Regions from separate parts of the Phenylobacterium sp. LjRoot219 genome, predicted to be linked through region 2. Evidence: riboswitches for the same ligand, from Rfam matches in the RefSeq annotation. Region 2 holds a riboswitch; the other holds the start of a gene.
What was found. A riboswitch is a leader RNA that binds a small molecule or an ion and turns the genes downstream of it on or off. The one in region 2 is predicted to bind cobalamin.
Positions count from the first base shown of each region.

Region 1: it holds a riboswitch for cobalamin, as region 2 does, so the genes downstream of both, cobW (cobalamin biosynthesis protein CobW) here and ACSQ14_RS09075 (TonB-dependent receptor plug domain-containing protein) in region 2, are expected to answer to the same signal.

Region 1 is NZ_CAXUQI020000002.1:41,483-49,226, reverse strand. Features, by position in the region: gene ACSQ14_RS18315 (hypothetical protein) at 1-903, shown strand, start outside; gene ACSQ14_RS18310 (nuclear transport factor 2 family protein) at 1,067-1,573, shown strand; gene ACSQ14_RS18305 (hypothetical protein) at 1,614-2,192, opposite strand; gene ACSQ14_RS18300 (sulfotransferase family protein) at 2,191-3,369, shown strand; gene ACSQ14_RS18295 (DUF1254 domain-containing protein) at 3,366-4,370, shown strand; gene ACSQ14_RS18290 (antibiotic biosynthesis monooxygenase family protein) at 4,478-4,762, shown strand; gene ACSQ14_RS18285 (class I SAM-dependent methyltransferase) at 4,806-5,474, shown strand; cobalamin riboswitch at 5,523-5,721, shown strand; gene cobW (cobalamin biosynthesis protein CobW) at 5,827-6,861, shown strand; gene cobN (cobaltochelatase subunit CobN) at 6,861-7,744, shown strand, end outside.
Region 2 is NZ_CAXUQI020000001.1:1,839,302-1,847,045, reverse strand. Features, by position in the region: gene ACSQ14_RS09095 (IlvD/Edd family dehydratase) at 1-45, opposite strand, end outside; gene ACSQ14_RS09090 (sugar MFS transporter) at 144-1,469, shown strand; gene ACSQ14_RS09085 (GNAT family N-acetyltransferase) at 1,466-2,002, shown strand; gene cobU (bifunctional adenosylcobinamide kinase/adenosylcobinamide-phosphate guanylyltransferase) at 2,128-2,643, opposite strand; cobalamin riboswitch at 2,687-2,872, shown strand; gene ACSQ14_RS09075 (TonB-dependent receptor plug domain-containing protein) at 3,010-4,974, shown strand; gene cobD (threonine-phosphate decarboxylase CobD) at 4,974-5,954, shown strand; gene ACSQ14_RS09065 (ABC transporter substrate-binding protein) at 5,954-6,787, shown strand; gene ACSQ14_RS09060 (FecCD family ABC transporter permease) at 6,784-7,744, shown strand, end outside.

The DNA.
Region 1 (7,744 bases), on a different contig from region 2:
GGCTCCAGCAGCGGCGGCGGGACCGGCGGCGCGGGAACCGGCGGCGGCGGCGGCTCCTCGATCATCACCAGCGGCACCAGCGGCACCGCCGCCGCCGACGTGGCCAATCTCGGCGGCTCGGCTGACCACTTCGCGGCCGGCGAGGGCGGCGACACGGTGACCAGCGGCGCCGGCGACGACTGGGTGCACGGCAACGCCGGCGCCGACAGCCTCTCCGGCGGAGCGGGGGCCGACACCCTGCTCGGCGGCCGCGACAATGACCGCGTTTTCGGCGACGACGGGGCCGACCAGCTGTTCGGCGACGCCGGCGACGACACCGTCATGGGCGGCCTGGGCGACGACCGGGTCGAGGGCGGCGAGGGCGCCAACTACCTGCGCGGCGAGGACGGAAACGACCTCGTGCTCGGCGGCTCCGGCTTCGACAACGCCCACGGCAATGTCGGCGACGACACGGTCCGCGGCGGCGCCGGCGACGACTGGGTGCTCGGCGGCAAGGACCAGGACCAGCTGTTCGGCGACGCCGGCGGCGACATCCTGAACGGCAACATGGGGGCGGACACCGTCTCCGGCGGCGACGGCGCGGATTTCGTCCGCGGCGGCCAGGCCGACGACGTCCTCGACGGCGGCGCCGGGAACGACTGGCTGTCCGGCGACCGCGGCAACGACACCCTCACCGGCGGGCAGGGCGTGGACACCTTCCACGTCTTCGCCGGCGCCGGGGAGGACCGCGTGCTGGACTTCCGTATCGCCGACGGCGACCGGGTGCAGCTCCAGACGGGTCAGGCCTACAGCACGAGCCAGGTCGGCGGCGACACGGTCGTCGACCTCTCCGGCGGCGATCGGCTGGTGCTGGTCAACGTCCAGCTGTCGAGCCTGTCCGACGGCTGGATCTTCGCGGGCTAAGCCCGGGGCCCGTGCGCGCGACGACCAGCAACGCGCTGGTCGTCGCCTGCCGGGCGGCGAGGGCCGAACCTCGGCGGAATCTGCGGGTCTGCGCCGATATTCAGGTTACCGCGCAAACTTCACCGGCCATATTGCGTCCCGATCACTGCGCAGGAGCGGCTCCATGCCCAAGACTGTCGACGAGCTCCTGGCCGAAGCGGCGATCAAGGATGTGCACATCCGCTATTGCCGGGCCAACGATCGCCGCGATGAGGAGCTGATGCGCAGCTGCTTTCATCCGGACGCGGTGATCGAGCTGCACGAGCCGCTCGACGTCGAGGCCTTCATCGCCCTCGGTCGCTCGATCCTCGGCCAGTTCACGGTGACCTGGCACAACACCGGCAATCAGTTGGTCGAGGTCGAGGGCGACCTCGCCTGGGCCGAGCACTACACGACCTCTTCGCACCGCATCGCCGCCGATGAGCTCGGGCCGGAACGCGATTTCGTGGCGTCGGGCCGCTACATCGACCGCATGGAGCGGCGCGATGGCGAGTGGCGGATCGCCAAGCGCATCATGCTGCTCGATTTCAGCCGGACCGATCCGGTCGCTCCCAGCCCGCCGGGCTTGGGCGGCCGCGGCGGCGCCCGCGACCGCAGCGATCCGTCCTACGCGATGCGCCTGCGCGGCTGAAGCGCTTAGGACTCCGGCTCTTCCCTGCGGAAGGGCGCGATCATCTCAGCTCCTCGTCGGGCCCCGATCGGACGAATTCGTCGGAAAGCTCGCGGACTCGCCCGACGATCGTCGCCTCCATCTTGCGATAGAAGGAGGCGAGGTAGCGCAGGCGCCGCAGCGTCTCGTCCTCCGCGACGCCGGCGGCCCGGCCCTCGATCAACCGGCCGAGGTCGCCCATCAGCGTCGCCTGCGCGACGAGGAAGCCCGAGTAGCTGTCCGACGCGCCGTAGCGCACGCGCTTGCTGCCACGTTCGCCGTGCCGGCGCGCGAGGCCATAGGTCTCCAGCGTGCGGGCGGCGACGCTGGCGCTGCTCTTGGCCATGCCCAGGTCGGCGACGATGGTGTCGAGCCCGACCGGCTCCGGGTTGAGCAGCAGGTAGGCGTAGAGATTGGCGAGCGTAGGCTGCATGCCCCACGGCACGAGGATGGCCGAGACGTCGTCGATGAAGCGTCTCTGTTCGTCCGCCGCCGCGGGCTTTGACATGTTCGACATTTTCCGAATATAGCGGAATATAGATTGAGCGACAAGCCGCAGGCCGCCCGCAAGCCGACGGCGAAACACCAGGGAGAACGTCATGCTGGACGCCGCAGCCATCATCGCCGAAGCCGAAGCCAAGGTCGGCGTCGCCGACACCGACGCCGGCGTGCGCGGCAACCTCGAGCGGCTGATCGCCTCGCTCAACCGCGACTTTCCGGCCTCGCCGGAAGGCGCGGAGATGATCCGCACCATGCTGCAGAACGACACGGTCAATCGGCTGGAAGGCTTGAAGTGGCTGCGCGACCATCCCGAGATCGCCGACGAGCCGATCGCGGCGCCGGTGTTCCTGATGGGCCTGCCGCGGTCCGGCACGACCTACTTTCAGTACCTGTTCGACCGCGACCGCCGGTTCCGGCTGATCCGCACCTGGGAGTCGATGATGCCGTCGCCGCCGCCGGGCTTCGATCCGGCGTCGGTCGAGGCGCGGCGCGAGGCGTGGCGGGAGATCCAGAAGAAGCGCGGCCACTTCGAGGGCTTCGAGGCGCTGCACCTCTACGACGAGGACGGCTCCGACGAATGCCACGCCTTCATGGAGCAGAGCTTCGGCGCGGCGGGGCTGCACAACCTCTACCGCGTGCCGGAATACTTCGACTACCTGCTGGACGAGCTCGACCTGGCGCAGACCTACCGCATCCACAAGCGGCAGCTGCAGTTGCTGCAATGGCGTTCGGAGCCGAGGCCCTGGGCGCTGAAATACCCGAACCACGTGATCGGGATGAACGAGATCCTGCAGGTCTATCCCGACGCGCGGTTCGTGATGACCCACCGCGATCCGCTGCAGACCCTGGCCTCGATCTCGAAGATGACCTTCAACCTGCGCGGCATGCGCGCCGCAGGCCCCGTCGACATGCACCAGGTCGGGCGCGACATGCTGCACTTCGTCAGCCGCCACATCGACCGCATCATGGCCTTCGACGCCCAACCCGAGGGACGCCGGGTGGTGCATGTCGACTATTATGCGCTGGTGGCCGACCCGGTCGGCGAGATGCGGAAGATCCACCAGGGCCTCGGCATCGGGACGCCCGACGACGTCGCCAAGACCGTCGGCGACTGGCACGCCGCGAACCCGAAGAACGCCCGCGGCCGCAATGAATACTCGCTCGAGCAGTACGGCCTCGACGCCAGCGTGGTGGCCGAGCAGTTCGGCGACTACATCCGCCGCTTCGCGATCCCCAGCGAGCGCGACGGCCTGGCGCGGATCGGAGCCGCGGGATGACCGGCTGGGAGGGGTTGAACGCCGCCGTCGCCGAAGCGCGTACGCTGGTCTGCGCCCAGGCGCCGGACGCCGCGACCGCCGCCGAGGGCGAGGCCTATGTCGCCCGCGTGCTCGCCGCCGGGCTCGGCGGGGCGGTGTTGGGCCACCAGTTCCGCAGCCACGGACTGGCGCGCGCCCTGCCGGTCTATGGCGGGCCCAATCCCGACTACCTGATGTTCCACGCCCCGGTCGATCCGGCCGGCCGCTATCGGCTGGAGGGGCGGCTGAACGGCTCGGAGCGGGTCGGCGTCGGGCTCTACACGGTGGGGCCGAACGGCGCGCCGCTGATCGCCGGCTACGCCGCCTTCGAGCCGGGCGACTGCGGGGCCGACGGCGGCTTCGGGCTCGAGATCGCGGCGGACGCCGGGCCGGGCGGCCTGGCGCTGACGCCGGAGACCCGGATCCAGCTGATCCGGGTGCTGCACCGTGACGACAGCCCGCCCGCCAGCCTGTCGCTGACCGGCGGGCCGCCGGCGCGGGGCCTGGCCTTGATGGGCGGCGGCGCCGACGCGGCGCTGCAGTTCGTCGCGCGCTCGCTCGGCAATGCGGTGCGCGAGTATCTGAAGTGGACGGCGGCGGCCCGCGCGCTGGCCAACCGGCTCGATGTCGCCCCGCCCGAACTGACCGAGACGGTGCAGGGCGACGCCGACACCCGCTATTTCCTCGGCGGCTTCGACCTGGCCGAGGACGAATGGCTGGAAGTGACGATGCCGGAGGACATCGGCGGCTACTGGTCGCTGCACGCCTACAACTACTGGTACGAGCACCTGCAGACGCCGGGCGCGCACGACCGCAACGCCCGGCGCGACGCCGACGGCCGCATCCGCATCGCCGTCGGGCCATCCACGCCGGACGACGCGCTCAACCGGATTGACACCCTGGGCCGCCGGCGCGGGGCCTTCGTCTGCCGGATCATCGGCCCGGGCGGCTGCCCGAGCGCGCAGCTTCGCAAGCGCGACTGAGGCTCAGCCCGTGATCAGAAGTAGAGCTCGAACTTGCCGCCCGTCCGGTCATACTCCGCGCGAACTCGCCCGCACCGCGGCCGAGCCGTACAGACAGGAGACGTCGCATGTTGGTTGAGCGCTCTGAGATCACGATCCGCGAAGGGCAGGCGGAAGGGTTCATCGCGGCGATGAACGAACGCGGACTGCCGATGCTCGCCAGCTTCCCGGGCGTTGAATCGGTCCGCTTCGGTCGGGGCGTGGAAAATCCCGACAAGTTCATCCTGCTGGTCGAGTGGACGAAGATGGAGGCGCACGTCGCCTTCAGCCAGAGCGAGGTTATCGGCCCCTTCCGCGAGCTGTTCGCCCCCTTCTCGACGGGCGGCGTCATGGAGCACTTCGAGATCGATTGAGCACCGGCGCGCAGCTCCGGACGTCCGGCATCGGGATCTGAAAATGGGTTTCTACTCGCGCTTCATCCTCCCGACGGTGATCAGCTGCGGCTGCGGCATGAGGCCGATCACCGAGCTGCGCCGTGCGGTCGTGCCGCGGGCCGAGGGCGTGGTGCTCGAACTCGGTCTCGGGTCGGGCCTGAACCTGCCGCTCTACGATGCCGGCAAGGTCAGCAAGGTCTATGGCCTGGAGCCGGAGGCGGCCATGCGGGCCAAGGCGCGCCGGCGCGCGGACCAGTCGCCGATCCCGGTGGCCGTGCTGGCGGAATCCGCCGAGGCCGTCTCGCTCGCCGATCGCAGCGTGGACACGGTCGTGGTCACCTTCACGCTGTGCACCATCCCTGACGTGGCCGGAGCCTTGCGCGAGGCGCACCGGGTGCTGCGGCCCGAAGGACGGCTGCTGTTCTGCGAGCACGGCCGCTCGCCCGACCCGGTGCTGTTCCAGCGGCAGGCGCGCATCGAGCCGACCTGGAAGCGGCTGTTCGGCGGCTGCCATCTGACCCGCGACATTCCCGCCCTGGTCGAGGCGGCCGGCTTCGCGGTCGACCAGCTCCACGCCGATTACATGGGCCCGCGGCCGAGCCTGGGCGGCTACATCTATCGCGGCTCGGCCACGCCATGCGGATCGCGAGTCACCGGTGGCGCTCCGGCGGCGCGAGCCGCAGCGACCTGATCGCGGCTCCTGACGGCAGCCTTGACCTTCAGTCGCGCCGCGGCCTAGGGCTAATTCCGTCATCGAGGTTTGGAAGCGCGAGCTTCCGGGAATGCGGTGCGGTCCATTCGGGCCAATTCCGCAGCTGCCCCCGCAACTGTGATCGTCCAACGATCGTCGCAGCATGACGCCACTGGGATTTCGGTCCTGGGAAGGCGCTGCGACGTAGGGCGAAAGCCAGGAGACCGACCTCGACGGCGACGACGCAACGGCGCGGTGGGCGCCAGCGCGGCTCGATGGCGGACGCCCCATTTTCCGCGGGCGGCTACGCTCGCGCGCCGTCATGCCCTCCGCCCTGCAGAGGCGAGAGACCATGGCCAGAATACCCACCACCGTCGTCACCGGCTTCCTCGGTACGGGCAAGACCACGCTGATCCGCCACCTGCTGCAGAACGCCGGCGGCCAGCGGCTGGCGGTCGTGGTCAACGAGTTCGGCGATGTCGGGATCGACGGCGAGATCCTGCGCGGCTGCGGGGTCGAGGGCTGCGAGGACGACGACATCCTCGAGCTGGCCAACGGCTGCATCTGCTGCACGGTAGCGGACGACTTCCTGCCGACGCTGCAGAAGCTGATCGATCGGCCGAACCCGCCGCAGCACATCCTGATCGAGACCTCGGGGCTCGCCCTGCCGAAGCCGCTGGTGAAGGCCTTCACCTGGCCGGAGGTGCGGACCCGTTCGACGGTCGACGGGGTGATCGCCATGGTCGACGCCGAGGCGGTCGCCAAGGGCCGGTTCGCGCCGGACCCGGCGGCGCTGGCCAAGGCCCGCGAGGCCGATCCGACGCTGGATCACGACACGCCGCTCGAGGAGCTGTTCGAGGACCAGCTGGGCTGCGCCGACCTGGTGATCCTCAACAAGACCGACCTCGTCGATCGGCCGACGCTCGCCCGGGTGGAAGACAGCCTGCGTGAGCACCTGCGGCCGGGGGTGAAGATCATCCACGCCAGCCAGGCGCAGATCGATCCGGCGATCCTGCTGGGCCTCGGCGTCGGCGCCGAGGACGATCTCGACTCGCGCCACTCCCATCACGAGAGCGAGGCCGATCACGATCACGACGACTTCGACAGCTTCGTGGTCCGGGGCGGCGCGGTCGCCGATGTCGAGGCCTTGACCGCCGACCTGCGCACGACCCTCGAAGCCCACGACGTCCTGCGGCTCAAGGGGGTCGTGGCCGTCGCCGGCAAGGCCGCCCGGCTGATCGTCCAGGCCGTGGGGCCGCGCATCCAGACCTATTACGACCGGCCGTGGCGCGCCGACGAGGCTCGCGCCTCGTCGCTGGTGGTGATCGGCGAGAAGGGGCTGGATCGCGCAGCGGTCGGCCCCCTGGTCCTCGCGGCGCTTGGCTGATGCACCTGCTGGCGGTCCAGCCGGGCGCGGTCCTCGACGGCGAGGAGGCGGTCGACCTGGGGCAGAGCCCCGGGGAGATCGTCATCCTGTCGTCCGCCGACAGCGACCTCGCCTGCCTGTCGCAGGCGGCGGCGGACCTTCCGGCGGCGGCCGGCCGGGTCCGGCTGGCCAATCTGCTGCGCCTGAAGCATCCGCTGTCGGTCGACCTCTACGTCGAGGCGGTCGTCGCCAAGGCGAAATTCGTCTGCGTGCGGCTGCTGGGCGGGCGGGCTTACTGGCCCTACGGCCTCGACGAGATCCAGGCGGCCTGCCGGCAGTCGGGCGCGATCTTCGTGGCGCTGCTGGACGACGGCGACAACGCCGAGGGCGCCGACATGTCGCTGGCCCCGCCGGGGGTCCACGCACGCGCGCTGGACTATCTGCGGCAGGGCGGCGTCGGCAACGCCCGCAACTTCCTGCTCTACGCCGCCGGCCTGATCGGTCGGCAGGCGGGGCCCTGGGCCGAGCCGGCGCCTTTGCTGGACGCCGGCCTCTATTGGCCCGGCGAGCGGGTCACCGACCTCGCCAGCCTGACCGCGCGCTGGTCGCCGGACCGGCCGAAGGCGGCGCTGACCTTCTACCGGGCGCTGGTGGTCTCGGGCGCCACCCAGGCGGTGGACGCGCACATCGCCGCCCTGGTCGCGCGCGGCTTCGACGTGGCCCCGATCTTCGTCCAGAGCCTGAAGAACGACTTCGCCGCGGCCCTGATCGGCCAGGTCTTCGCGCTCGCCCGGCCGGACGTGGTGCTCAACGCCACCTCGTTCGCGGTGTCGTCACCAGGCGACCAGCGCCGGCCGAGCGCGCTGGAGGCCGCCGACGCCGTGGTGCTGCAGGTCGTCTTCGG
Region 2 (7,744 bases):
GGCGGCCGACCGCAGCTTGCGGGCCTGCGAGGGAGAACCGGTCATGGGCATTCCTAAGCGACGCGGGACGGGGGTGGCGTTGACGCCTTCTAATCGCGGATATACTCAGACAATAGCAAGATCAATGAATCTGCGGAGGAAACGTGCCCGCCCCTGTCGCCACTTCCGATACGGGCGTGACCGCCCCCGCCGTCACAGCCGACGGCTCGCCCGCGGCCTACCGCCCGGCGCTGACCCTGCTGGCCAGCCTCTTCTTCATGTGGGGCTTCATCACGGTCATCAACAACACGCTGCTGCCGCACCTGCGCAGCGTGTTCGACCTCAACTACACCCAGACGACACTGATCGAATCGGTCTGGTTCATCGCCTACTTCGTCGCCTCGATGCCCTCGGCCTGGCTGATCGAACGGGTCGGCTACAGGAAGGCGCTGGTCGCCGGCCTGAGCATTATGGCGCTCGGCGCGCTGCTGATGATCCCGGCTGCGCGCATCCCCTCCTACGGAGTCGTGCTCACCGCCCTCTTCGTCATCGCCAGCGGCATCACCCTGCTGCAGGTGGCGGCCAACCCTTACGTGGCGGTGATCGGCCCGCCGGAATCGGCCCCGGCGCGGTTGAACCTGGTCCAGGCGTTCAACTCGATGGGCACAATGTTCGCGCCCCTCTTCGGCGGCTACCTGATCCTCGGCCGCAGCGTCTCGGGCACCACCCAGGGCGCCACCCTCACAATGGAGCAGCGCCTCGCCGACGCGCAGTCGGTGCAACTGCCCTATCTGATCGTCGCCATCGTGCTGGTGGTGCTGGCGGTCGTCATCGCCCGCTTCAAGCTGCCGACCCTCAGCGCCGGCGCCCGGCGGGCGGCGGCCGAGGAGCGCAAGCACATGTCGCTCTGGCGCCACCGGAACCTGGTGCTGGGGATCCCGGCGATCTTCATCTACCTGATCGCCGAGATCGGGGTCAGCAACCTGTTCATCAACTTCGTCTCCGCCCCGGAGATCGGCAACCTCACCCACGAACAGGCCTCGCGCTACCTGTTCCTGCTGTGGGGCGGGATGATGGTCGGCCGCTTCGTCGGCAGCTTCGTCATGCGCCGCATCCCGGCGGAGAAGGTGCTCGCCGCCGCCGCCATCGGCGCCGCGGCCGTCATGCTGGTCGCGGCCACCGCCACCGGCTCGACCGCCATGTGGGCGCTGATCTCGGTCGGCCTGTTCCACTCGATCATGTTCCCGACCATCTTCACGCTCGGCATCCGCGGCCTGGGGCCGCTCACCGAAGAGGGCTCGGGGCTGCTGATCATGGCCATCGCCGGCGGCGCGCTGGTGATCGTCCAGGGCTGGCTGGCCGATCAGTACGGCCTGCAGGCGTCCTTCTTCCTGACCGTGATCTGCGAGCTCTACATCCTGTTCTACGCCCTGTGGGGCAGTCGCGCGCTGGGCCCGGAAGCGCACGCCGCGCCGACGCCCGCGCAATGATCGAAACCGCCCGGCTGGTCCTGCGGCCGTTCCGCGAAGACGACCGCGACGCCTTCGCCGCCTTCAACGGCGACGCGCGGGTCAGCGACTGGCTGGGCGGCCCGATCGACCGGGCGGCGAGCGACGCCCTGGTCGATCGCATCAACGCCCACATCGCCGAGCACGGCTTCGGGTTCTGGGCCGCCGAACTGAAGGCCGAAGCCCGGCTGGTCGGCATGATCGGCATCCGGCGGATGCCCGCCGATCTGCCGCCTGCGCCGGCCATCGAAGCCGGCTGGCGGCTCGCCCCGGCGGTCTGGGGCCAGGGGCTGGCGGCGGAAGGCGCCCGTGCGGCGCTGGACTGGGGGTTCGCCCATCTGCCGGACGACGAGATCCTCGCCATCACCGCCACCGGCAACCTGCGCTCCCAGGCGGTGATGCGGCGCATCGGCATGATCAAGCAGCCCGACCGCGGCTTCGACCATCCGCTGCTGGCCCCCGACTACCCGCTGCGCCGGCACGTGGTCTACGCCGCGGGGAGAGGGGCCGAGTAAGCCAAGCTCCCCCCTCCTCCGCTCTTCCCCGCGAAAGCGGGGATCCAGGCGTTCTTGTTCGACCGCTGCCCTAGAACGCAAAAAACCTGGGTCCCCGCTTTCGCGGGGATGACCTGCTGATGAGATTACTTCAGCCGCAGCGGGATTCCGGCGAACATCACCACCACCTCGTCGGCGCGTTCAGCCGCCCGCCGGTTCATCCGCCCGGCCTCGTCGCGGAACCGGCGGGCCAGCGCGTTCTCCGGGACGATGCTCATGCCGACCTCATTGGTCACCAGGATGACCTCGCCGGCACTCTCCGCCGCGGCGCAGAGCAGCGCCTCGGTCGCGGCCTCCAGATCGCGCTCGGCGAACATCAGGTTGTTCAGCCACAGCGTCAGGCAGTCGACGACCGCGCAGTCGGTGGCCGCGAGGCTCCGCAGCGCGTCGGCCGCCTCGAGCGGCGTCTCGCGCGTGCGCCAGGCTGGGCCGCGTTCCGCGCGATGACGGGCGATGCGCTCGGCCATCTCCGCGTCGAGCGCCTCGGCGGTGGCGATCATCACCGGCGCGCCGCCGCGGCGCGCGGCCTCGGCCTCGGCCAGCGCCTGGGCGTGCGCGCTCTTTCCGGAGCGGGCGCCGCCGATGATCAGTCGAAGTGCCATGGGATCCGCCCCCTTGTTTGACGTGCGCCAAGAGCACGACTATAGCGCCGCCCACGCAACGGGTTCCCGCAAGGGATCAAAAGGGAACTGGGTGAAAGACCCAGGCTGTCCCCGCAACTGTGAGCGGCGAGCGCGATCCCACGCGCCACTGGGCCTGGCAAGGCCTGGGAAGGCGGGATCGAGCGATTGAGCCGTGAGTCAGGAGACCTGCCCGCAGCGGTCGTCATTCGGCGAGGTCGGGGATGGCCTTGGCGAACGGGATGAAACCCCGGTTCGGCGACGTTGATCCGGCCGCGCGTGCGCGGGACTGGCGCGTTGCGGCGCGCCCAGCCTGCGTGCGTCGGCCCTTCGTCTGAGGGGCTTGCTTTGAACTCTAAGCTGTTTGTTTCCACTGCATTCTGCGTCATCGCCGCAGCGGCGCCCGCCGCTGTCCACGCCGAGGCCGCCGCCGAGGTTCCGGCGGTCGACGAACTGGTCGTCGTCGCCGGCCGCACGGCCGAACGCGCCGACCGCGTCGGTCAGCAGGTCACCGTCATCACCGCCGAAACGCTGCAGGAAAAGCAGACGCCGCTGCTGACCGAGATCCTGGCCACCACGCCGGGCGTCAGCTTCTCGCGCAACGGCGGCGTCGGCGGGACGACCAACGTCTACATCCGCGGCGCTGAGCCCGGGCAGACGGTCGTGCTGATCGACGGGGTCAAGCTGAACGATCCTTCGACCACGGACGCCGGGTTCAACTTCGGCCACATGCTGGTCGGCGACATCGCCCGCGTCGAGATCCTGCGCGGCCCGCAGTCGGTGCTGTGGGGCAGCCAGGCGATCGGCGGGGTCATCAACCTGCTGACCGCCGTGCCGACAGAACCGTTCGAAACGAGTCTCCTCGCGGAAGGCGGCTCCAACGACTGGGCCTACGGCCGCGCCGCGCTCGGCGGCAAGTCGGAGCGGGTCAGCTGGCGCGCGACGGCGGGCTACCTGACCACCAGCGGCATCTCGACCTTCGACGAGGCCAAGGGCGGCCGCGAACTGGACGGCTACCGCAACATTGGCGCCAGCGCCAAGGCGGACGTCGCCGTCACCGATCAGCTCTCGCTGGACCTGCGCACCATCTACTCGCGTGGCCGCAACGAGATGGACGGCCTCGTGCCGCCGAACTTCGTCTTCGGCGACACCCGCGCGTTGGGCACGACCCAGGACCTGGTCGGCTACGCCGGCGCACGCCTCAGCCTGCTGGACGGAAGGTTCACCAACCGGGCGGGCTACGCCTACACCAGCACCATCCGTAAGAACTACGACCCGGATCAGGCGGTGACCGACGTCACGTTCCGCGCCTCCGGCCGCAACGAGCGGTTCGAGTACCAGGGCGCCTTCGAGGTCACGCCGGTGTGGACCGCGGTCTTCGGGGCGGAGACCGAGAAGTCGAAGATGCGGACCGCGTCGCCCAGCGACTTCGATCCCAACCCGACGCCGGTGCACAGCAGCGCCCGGCTCGACAGCTTCTATGCGAACCTCCGCGGCGACGTGATCTCCAACCTGACGCTCAGCGGCGGCGTGCGGCAGGATCACCACAGCGACTTCGGCGGCAACACCGTGGGTCAGGCCTCGGCCGCCTGGCGGCTCAACGAAGGCAAGACCGTGCTGCGGGCCAGCTGGGGTCAGGCCTTCAAGGCGCCGAGCCTCTATCAGCTGGGCAGCGAGTACGGGAACCCGACGCTGGATCCGGAATCCTCGCACAGCTGGGACGCCGGGGTGGAGCACCGGATGATGGACGGCCGGATCGTCGTCTCCGCCGCCTACTTCGAGCGCAAGACCAAGAACCAGATCGACTTCTTCACCTGCCTGTCCGCCGCCAGCGACCCGCTGTGCGTCGGCGCCAACGGCGTGCCGCGCTTCGGCTTCTACGCCAACACCGCACGCACCAAGGCCAAGGGCGTGGAGCTCGACGCCGACGCCCAGCTGACCGACGCCCTGGCGCTATCGGTCAACTACACCTGGGTCGATGCGCGCAACGACGCGGAGACGAGCCGCAACTTCGACAAGCGGCTGCCGCGCCGTCCGGCCCGGGTCGGAAATGTCGAGGTGAGCTACGACTGGCCGAACGCGTTGCAGACCGCGGTCGCGGTCCAGTACGCCGGTGACCGGTTCGACGACGCCGCCAACCGCAACGTGCTGAAGGGCTACGTCCTGTGGGATGTGCGGGCCTCCTATCCGGTCAACGAGCAGGTCGAGGTCTACGGCCGCGTCGAGAACCTGTTCGACCAGTCCTACGAGACCATCCGCAACTATGGTCAGCTCGGTCGCGCCGCCTACGCCGGCGTGCGGGCGAAGTTCTGATGGACGCGGCCGCCGCGCTGGAGGCGTTCAGCCGGCATGGCGGCCGTCTCGCGGCGGCGCGCGCGGCCTTTCCGGCCGCGCCGCAGCCCTGGCTCGACCTGTCGACCGGGATCAACCCCCGTCCCTACCCGGCCCCGGCGGCGAGCCAGGCGGCCCGGGCGCGGCTGCCGGACCCCGAGGCGCTCCTAGCGCTTGAGGCCGCCGCCGCCCGGGCCTTTGACGCACCCGCCGAGAGGGTCACCGCGGTCCCCGGCAGCGAGGCGGCGATCCGCTTGCTGCCGGACGTGCTGGGCGTCCGCCGGGTGGCCGTCGCCGCCGACACCTATGGTGGTCACGCCGAGGCCTGGCGCGCGGCCGGCGCGGAGATCCTCGACCAGCCGCAGCGCGCCGACGCCTGGGTGGTGGTCAATCCGAACAATCCTGACGGCCGCACGGTGGCCAGCGACGAGCTCGTCGCCTCCGCCAGCCGCCGTTGGACCATCGTCGACGAGGCTTTCGTCGAGACCGATCCGCAGCTCAGCGTCGCCGCGCGGGCCGGCGACGGCCGGCTGATCGTGCTGCGCTCGTTCGGCAAGTTCTACGGCCTGGCGGGGCTGCGGCTGGGCTTCGTCGTCGCCGACGACAGGGTGACCGCCGGGCTCCGCGCCCGGCTCGGCGACTGGCCGCTCAGCGCCGACGCCCTGGCCGCCGGCCAGGCGGCCTACCCGGACACGGCCTGGGCCGAGCGCACGCGCCGCAGACTGGGCCGGGACGCCGCCCGGCTCGACCGGCTGCTGGTCCGCGCCGGGCTCACCCCGGTGGGCGGAACTTCGCTGTTCCGTCTGGTCCGGGCTCCGGACGCACGCGCGACCTTCCTGCGGCTCGCCCGCGCCGGCATTCTCTGCCGGCCGTTCGACGACTCGCAGCTTCTCCGTTTCGGACTTCCCGGCCGCCCCGCGGACTGGGCCCGCCTCGCCGCAGCCCTTTCGGGAGACCTCTGATGCAGCCCACCCGTCGCGCAGCCGTGGTCGGCGCCGCGGCGCTGGGCCTCGCCGGCGCCGCCGCGACTCCCGCCCGCCGCATCGTCTCACTCAACCCCTGTCTGGACGCCATTCTGCTGGCGGTCGCCGCGCCTCGGCAGATCGCCGCGCTCAGCCACTATTCGCGCGAACCGGGCAACTCCAGCATCGGCGACCTGGCCCGCCAGTTCCCCTTCACCTACGAGAGCGCCGAAGAGGTGATCGCGCTGTCGCCGGACCTCGTGCTGGCGAGCCGCCATTCGTCGCTGGCGACGCGCAATGCGCTCAAGCGGCTCGGCGTGAAGGTCGAGGTGTTCTCGACGCCCGACAATGTCCCCGACAGCCTCGCCCAGGTGCGCCGCGTCGCCGATCTGGCCGGCCAGCCCGGACTCGGTCGCCGCGAGATCGCCCGCATCGAGGCGGCGCTGACCGCGGCCGCGCCGGCGCCCGGCGCCCGGCCGGTGCGGGCCCTGGTATTCCAGCGGAACGGGTTCTCCTCAGGCCCCGACACCCTGATGGACGAATTGCTGCGTCGAACCGGCTTTCGCAACGCGGCGCTCGACTACGGCGCCAAGCGCACCACGGACCTCTCGCTCGACGTGGTCGTCGCCGACCCGCCGGACATCCTGCTGAGCGGCGAGGCCCTGCCGGGCGCGCCGACCTGGGGCGAACGGGTGATGCGTCACCCGGCGCTCGAACGGCTGAAAGGCCGGGTTCAGATCGTCAGCTTCCCGCAGCACCTGATGTTCTGCGGCGGCCCCAACCTGGTCGAGGCCGCCGAGCGGCTCGCCAAGGCCCGGAGACTGGTCGCATGAGCGAGTCCATCGTCCGTCGTCCGCCCACCGTCCTGATCAGCGCCGGCCTCGCCCTGCTCCTAACGCTGCTGTTCGCCCTGTCGCTCAGCGCCGGGCGGGTGTGGATCCCGCTCGACGCCTGGACCGCCTGGGGCCAGGACCCGCGCTGGACCGTCATCTTCGAGCTGCGCCTGCCGCGCACCCTGCTGGCGCTGCTGGTCGGCGCCGCGCTCGGGGCGTCGGGCGCGGCCCTGCAGGGCTACACCCGCAACCCGCTCGCCGACCCAGGCGTGCTCGGCATTTCGTCGGCCGCCGGCCTGGGCGCGGTGATCGTGCTCTATTTCGGCCTGACCGCGGCCTCGCCTTGGCTGCTGCCGGCCGGGGCGATGATCGGCGCGACCCTTGGGCTGGCCTGCCTGCTGGCCCTGGCCGGCTCGAGCTCGACCGTCGTCACCTTCGTCCTGGCCGGCATCGTCATCCAGACCATGGCGACGGCGGCGACGACCCTGGCGGTCAACCTCGCCCCCACGCCCTGGGCGGTGGACGAGATCGTCAGCTGGCTGATGGGCGCGGTCGCCGACCGCAGCTTCGAGGAGCTCAAGCTCGCCACGCCGTTCGTAGCCCTCGGCCTCGTCCTGCTGCTCAGCACCCGGCGGGCGTTGGACGCGCTGACTCTCGGCGAGGTCGGCGCTCGGGCGCTCGGCGTCGACCTCGGCGCCGTGCGGCTGCGGCTGGCGGCCGGCGTCGCCCTGGCCGTCGGGGCCAGCGTCGCGGTCACCGGGGTCATCGGTTTTGTCGGCCTGATCACCCCGCACCTGATGCGGCCGTGGTGCGGCTCGCGGCCTGGAGCGCTGATCGTCCCCAGCGCGATCGCCGGCGCAGTGCTCTTGCTGGCGGCCGACATCCTGGTGCGGCTGACGCCTGCGGCGGTCGAGATCCGCCTGGGCGCCGCCATGGCTGTCCTTGGCGGCCCGTTCT